2 regions of the Sporolactobacillus caesalpiniae genome follow, and region 2 is predicted to be linked to the other one. Evidence: riboswitches for the same ligand, from Rfam matches in the RefSeq annotation. Region 2 holds a riboswitch; the other holds the start of a gene.
The links. Region 2 has a riboswitch for cyclic di-GMP ahead of ABWW58_RS08620 (CAP domain-containing protein). Riboswitches for the same ligand answer to the same signal wherever they lie in the genome.
Positions count from the first base shown of each region.

Region 1: another riboswitch for cyclic di-GMP. It lies ahead of ABWW58_RS02910 (hypothetical protein); the one in region 2 lies ahead of ABWW58_RS08620 (CAP domain-containing protein).

Region 1 is NZ_JBEVCB010000001.1:583,312-586,680, reverse strand. Features, by position in the region: gene ABWW58_RS02920 (flavodoxin) at 1-210, opposite strand, end outside; gene ABWW58_RS02915 (3-oxoacyl-[acyl-carrier-protein] synthase III C-terminal domain-containing protein) at 431-1,417, opposite strand; gene ABWW58_RS02910 (hypothetical protein) at 1,521-1,850, opposite strand; cyclic di-GMP riboswitch class I at 1,915-1,997, opposite strand; gene ABWW58_RS02905 (VanZ family protein) at 2,121-3,026, opposite strand; gene ABWW58_RS02900 (D-alanyl-D-alanine carboxypeptidase family protein) at 3,063-3,369, opposite strand, start outside.
Region 2 is NZ_JBEVCB010000004.1:50,733-54,101, forward strand. Features, by position in the region: gene ABWW58_RS08610 (permease) at 1-272, opposite strand, end outside; gene ABWW58_RS08615 (MerR family transcriptional regulator) at 530-1,300, shown strand; gene ABWW58_RS08620 (CAP domain-containing protein) at 1,357-2,199, opposite strand; cyclic di-GMP riboswitch class I at 2,238-2,324, opposite strand; gene ABWW58_RS08625 (cupin domain-containing protein) at 2,565-3,212, shown strand; gene ABWW58_RS08630 (DnaJ family domain-containing protein) at 3,217-3,369, opposite strand, start outside.

The DNA.
Region 1 (3,369 bases), on a different contig from region 2:
GTCTTCGACGGAGTAAGGCAGGTCGCCCATTCCATCAGTGAAGCTGCCAAACATAATGCCATTGTAACCATCAAATTCCGACACAGATAGTTGTAGGACATCCTTAACAACCGGATTAACTCCCGTCCGCTTAACACCTTCAGCTATTTTCTGCGCCATTTCTTCAGTGTTGCCTGTCTCACTGGCAAAGACAATTAGAACATCTGCCATTTTATAATAACCTTCTTTCAACTATAAGCTTTAGATGAAAATGAATATCATTGTCATTTAAATAATAACATTTTTATTTTCCTTATTAAATACCCAATGTTACTCTGGATAAAGACACGTCAAAATTATGCAAAAAAAATCCGGCCCAATTGTAGCATTGGGTCAGATTTTAATACATTTTTCACTTTAAACCGTTTATTATATCCAAGCTTTTCTTAATTCAGTAGCGTAAAAGAACAGCAATATTTTGTGAACCGGCACCAATCGTCCAGAACATCACATAGTCGCCACGCTTCACACTTCCTTGTCTGAGTGCTTCGTAAAAAGCAATAAATGGACTGCTCGCTCCGGTGTAACCATATTCGCTGCCAATAAACAGCGAGCGTGATTCATCAATACCTAGTAATTCTCGAAGATCAACAACATTGGCATAGGCATACTGTGAAAAACAGAACATGCTCACATCGCCCGGCGTAAGGTGGTTTTCCTGAAGCAGATCGCGCATGTTCTGTGCCGCTGAATCAAGTGAAACATTTTCAAAGGGTTTCCAATCAAGCAGCCATTCATTACGAGCTGTATCATGCAATTTAGATACGCCACAACCGGGAAACAAAATGTTATTATGTTCAAGCGAATTAATTCGACATTTCGCACCAAGAAGTCCACGATCTTCTTTTGTTTTCTCTAGTATAATGGCACATGCAGCATCACCAAAATGTCCATAGCAAAGCTCATTATCCGGATTAACTACCGAATTAATGTAATCGGATCCAACGATCAACGCTCGATTTACGTTCTTTGTAACCGACATATACTTTGTGACATTATCAAGAGATAATATCATTCCGGCGCAATTTCCATTAAGATCAAGGCAGACACATTCGGGTTTTGCACCGATAGCCTGGTGCAGTTTAATGGAGCTTGGTGGTACTGTAAATTCCGGGAAAAAGCTGGAGAGCACAATCATATCAAGATCAGTGCCTCTAATCCCCGCTTTATTGAGCACTTTTTTGGCGGCGGCTATCGCCATAGTCAGACTGTTCTCAGTTTGCGAATCAATCAAATACCGCTTGTCCATTCCTATAACATCTTCGAAAAAATGTGTGTAGTCCTTTCCTTTTTCCTTAAAGTGGTTGATGTATGTATCATTGGAAACAATCTTTTTACCGTGATACACGTCAATCCCTAACACGTTCACATTGATCACACGCACTCCTCCATAAGCAAAGTTAATACATTGATAGATTTGGCCTCTCTATTCAGCATAGTCTGATAAATGCATAGCTCAGCCTTACTTCATTTGATTTTTTTCAAAGCAATTTGAATTGAGTAAGCCCGGCTTCTTTAGCTAAACGCCTAATTTGCATTTTAACGACCGCACTTTTACCTAAATCCATAGTTATGTCCTGGAAGCCCATATCCTTGTACATAGCAATGATGTTCGTGAGCATACCAACCATTTCCTGTGAAGAGACTCTCAGTTCGGAACCGTCAAGCACCAAATGACTGGTTGCCGGATTGACTTGAGCAGCAGCTTTTTTGAATTCTTCCACATACCCTGATGCGTCCTCCATCGTAAAAACACCTTCACACACGACACTGATGTCATTCCCCGTTGTCACAACACTGTATTTCCCCATCGTAAAACCTCCACTATTTATTAACAAAAAAAGCCGTGACATGTTGATCACAGCTTCTATGTCCAATGGTAACCCGGCTGTCATCGCTTTCGCATTAGACCCGTGGCTTTGCGTCCTAAACTTTCGGTTAGTTTGCTTTTTTCATTTATTCAATTGGTAATTATTAGCATTTTTCACTACTATTTTATCATATAATTTTGAGCGAAAATATTGAAGGGTATTTAGTATCGGTTCTTTTTTCATACTATATTTCATCAATGCCTTGTAAACTTAACGAACAATCACAAATTCTGCGAGAAATGTGGTAGGAAGCTGTTTTCCCCAAACACGAATCTTTGCATTTTCATCAACTTGCCGCATTCGGTTTACCGTTATTTTTTTTAGAGCTGCGGTTTTTGATGAATCACCATAATCTGTTGCCTTTTCCAAATACAGTTTCGTTGATTCATTAATCGAAATGGTCACCTGTATGTTCCCCTGATCAGGATCGGTTTTCATAATCAAATCATGCTTGTTTCCTCTGAGAAATGCCCCAGTATACTCGGGAATACCCAGAGTGACGCCAATCGTGTCTCTGTTGATATCTGCTGAACCGTCGAATGTCATTCCATCATAATTAAATAACAACAGGCAAATGCTGATTAATAGAGTTATTAGGAAAATGCGAGTATAGCGATTTATGCGATGCATCGGAATCCATTCGCAGAAAAGATGCCAAAGCGCAAAACCGAGCATGCTCCCCAAGACATTCAGAATTAGGTCATCCACATCACTGCGTCCGGTCATCAATACATATTGGGCAAATTCGATTGAAAGAGCAATAGCCAAGGGCACGCCGATAAATTGTTCGAATTCCATTGCTTTTTTCCTTAATGCTGGCACAAGAAAACCCATAGGTATAAAGATTGCAAATGATTGGAACGTGCGCAGCAAAGCGGTTTGATAGCCTGGATCATGATGATCCGATAAATAAAAAAGAGTATTGATCCGATTCATCGGTACCCAATTAACAGAGCGAGAAGCTGCCCAACTCCGACCTTGTTCAAACAGATCAATTTTCAGCAAGACAAACAAGTAGATGAAGAACAGCAACCACAACAGGGCTTTTAAGAAGAGCTGCATATCCACCCAATTTCTTGTCTTTACCCATTCATTTACTTTCAATCGATGAATCATTCTGCGTTCACTTCCTTATCCGCTTTGCTTGCGCTCCTATTCGAATTGGTTGTAGATTAACTTGGCATCTTCAATGTCGTACTGGATTGTGTTGTGATCACCCGGAGCACCGAGTGTAATCAGATTGTAAGTTTGTCCGTCTATTTGTGCAAGCGATGCCAAGCATAATCCGGCTTCATCTGTATATCCGGTTTTTCCACCTATAATTGCGCCTCCATTAATTGAACTATTCCCCATTTTTTGAAAAAGTGTGCTTTGAACGATCATTCCGTTCGGGTGAAAATTTGTTGGGGAGATCTGATAGCTATGAGTTGTAAAAATCTGGTGAAATACAGGATTTTTT
Region 2 (3,369 bases):
GCTATCGCCGCGTGCAAGGGTACGTTCTTTTTGACCAAACGTTCGGTAATCGGCACAATGCCGCATTCGCATGCGGGAAATAGAGCACCCATACATGTGCCGAACATCACGGACCCCACCCGATTCTTGGGCACAATTCGAGCAACGAGCGTATCGGTAACAAACATTTGAATAATTGCTGAAATAAACACACCAATAATGATAAAAGGGACAGCTTCGATAATAATACTAATAAAAATTGTATTTAATTGCAGAAACGAATTGCTGAACAAACCAACCACTCCGATCAACTAAACAAATGAATGTATACGGACTATCGACTCAATTTGCGTTTATAAAATCAAGGTCGCAATACTGACACGGTCATTAAAACTTCTCCTAGTCTACCACCTCATGCCCACGCTGACAAAACTATGATTAAATTTATACGGTTCATCACTCAGTAATTAGCTGCAAAGTTTTTCTTAAAAATCCCTTGAGATTGACGCAACGTCACGGTGTAAAGTAGAAATTGTCAGGAGGGAGTTCAATGAATTATTCAATAAAGAAGCTCAGTGACTTGGCAGGGGTAAGCACGCGTACGCTGCGTTACTACGACAAAATCAGCTTGCTTAAACCTGAATTTATCAATGCGTCCGGCTACCGAGTATACGGGGCGAAGCAGGTTGACCTGCTTCAGCAGATTCTCTTTTTTCGAGAACTCAGGTTCAGTTTAAAGGAAATTCATGAGATGCTGTCCTCGCCGGATTTCAACCTTTTGGGTGCCCTCACTGAACAACACAAGAAATTAAATGCGGAGAAAGAGCGCCTTGAACGGCTGATCGCGACCGTTGAAAAAACGCTCGCTTCGCAAAAGGGAGAGACAATCATGACTGATCACGAGAAATTCGAAGGCTTCAAAAAAGAGAAATTAGATCAAAACGAGAAAAAGTATGGCAAAGAGATCCGTAAAAAATATGGCGAAGATGTAATAGAAAAAGCAAACAAACAATTTGCCAATCTGAGTAAGGATGACTATGAAGCATCCATGGCTATTCAGAATGAGATGTTCCAGAACCTGCAAGAAGCGCTCAATCTTAACGATCCCGCGAGCAGCCCTGCTCAGAAAGCAGCGGACTTGCATCGTCAGTGGCTGTGCTATTTCTGGCCAAGGGGGACTTATTCCAAAGAAGCACATGCCGGTCTCACGCAGATGTATGTTGATGACTCACGGTTCACAAGCTACTATGAGAGTAATATCGCTAAAGGCGCGGCAAAAATGCTTCACGATGCCGTAAAAATATACACAGCAAAGGTGTAAAGCATTCGAAAAAGAGGTGTGGATACTATCCACACCTCTTATCTAGTTTCATAGAATTAGTCTGAGAAGTCTTGCGTGAAGAATGCCCATCCCTCTGAGCTGCCGTTCTTTTGACCATAAACGACGCCGACACCAATATATTTATACTCAGGCTTCAGGATATTCGCTCGATGGCCCGGGGAATTCATCCAGCCGTCCATCGTTGCCTGTGCGCTCCAAATCTGATCCCATCCGAAATAGTTTACATCGCCTTTAGCATAGGCTACGTTTTGTCCGGCTACCGTGTTCCGCGAAAAATTCATCATTCCGTGGCTCATTGCGCCATTGCTAAATTGCTGCTGACTCCATTGCCGTGCAAAATTCTGAAGTTCCGGTTTGACTTGAAGTGCCTGCAATCCGTTCTGCGCGCGTACATTATTTACTAGATTCACAATCTGCTGTTCTACGGATCCATTATACTGACCGGAAGCTGCGGGTTGAGGTGCAGGTGTCTGTGCCTGAACAGGAGCTTTTGCAGGTGCTTTTTTAACAGGAGTTTTTTTAACAGCCTTATGTACAGCTTTCTTTTTGACTACTTTAGCCTTTTTGACTGCTTTTTTAACTTTTTTAACTGCTTTTTTCTTCTTAACCGATTTTTTTGCTTTTTTTACCGCTTTTTTCTTAACACTCTTTTTTATACGCTTCTTAACTACAGGCTTTTTCGCTTTTTTCTTTGCGTGCTTCTTCACCGATTTCGCTTCAACACCGCTCGTAATCTTCTCATTCTGTTGAACGATCGGTTGGGATTGTTTATTTGAACCGGCGGCCGATTTCGATTGATCAGCGGCTGATATTGAGGCTGTGGACAGGGACAGTACAACAATCAATAAGCCTACTAACAAATTCTTAAAAATACGCATAATAAAAAATCTCCCCTCATTTACGTTTGACTATCAAATACGGCGGTCCAGCCATCCTAGCGATTGCTCGCTTTAGATCTGTGACTTTGCGTCACTACTTTTCAGTAGTTTTGCCCTTTAGAAAAAAGATTTATCTTTAAAATATTAGGTTAATTTAACTATACATCAGCCGGCAGGCTTTAACAATAATCGACCTGTTGCCTCAAATTATTTATCGGCAGAAGATCGATTTTATTTAGTAGGTTTGATTTATTTCAATGAAATCTACTTCACGTATCGCGCGTCAGCAGCGAAGCAGATTACTATGATCAGAATATTCCGAGTGCTATACTGAGTAGTAAATTCAATTTGAGGAGGTTCGTTACATGCGGAGATGGTTTCGAGCAGCAGGGGTGGCGCCACTATTGGTGCTTGCTGCATGCGGGGGACAATCTGCTTCGGAAAACGGTCATTCGTCAGCAGATACTCAGACAGCAGAAGTCTCTCAAATGTCCGAGCAGCAATCAACGAGCAAAAATAAGTTTGCCAAAGTACAAACAGTTACCTTTAAGGATGACGGAATAATTCCGAACAATCCCTATTTCCAGGTTCTGATTTATCCTGGCGCGTTCAAAGGACGGACCGGGCAGATTTTGAAAACATTTGAGAAGAACAATTGGGGCAATAATTGGGTAGACGGTGTCTTTCCTTACCATCACTTTCACAGCACATCTCATGAAGTACTCGGGGTCATCTCCGGACACGCGACACTTAGACTTGGCGGACAGAAAGGCAACAATTTCAAAGTGTCCGCAGGCGACGTTGTCGTGCTTCCGGCGGGAACTGGGCATAAGCGCTTATCATCAAGCAGCGATTTCTCTATTGCCGGCGGGTATCCGAATGGACAAGACTACGATATTCAAACAAAGGAAACGAAGGCTTTAAAAGATAATATTAGCCATGTTGGCAAACCGAAGCAAGATCCGGTATATGGAAATCAGGGACCGCTTCTCAACATTTGGAAAAACAAATAACGAATCAGAAAAGATGGAGGCGATTGAAAATCCGTGAACGATAACTTTGAAAGGTTGATGTGTGTGCAATGGAGCGTTTTTCCATTAACTGATTAAATTTCAATTGCTTAAATCGCAGTTGTTTCGTCAGTCGCGCGCGCTCTTTTTCATCTTCGCA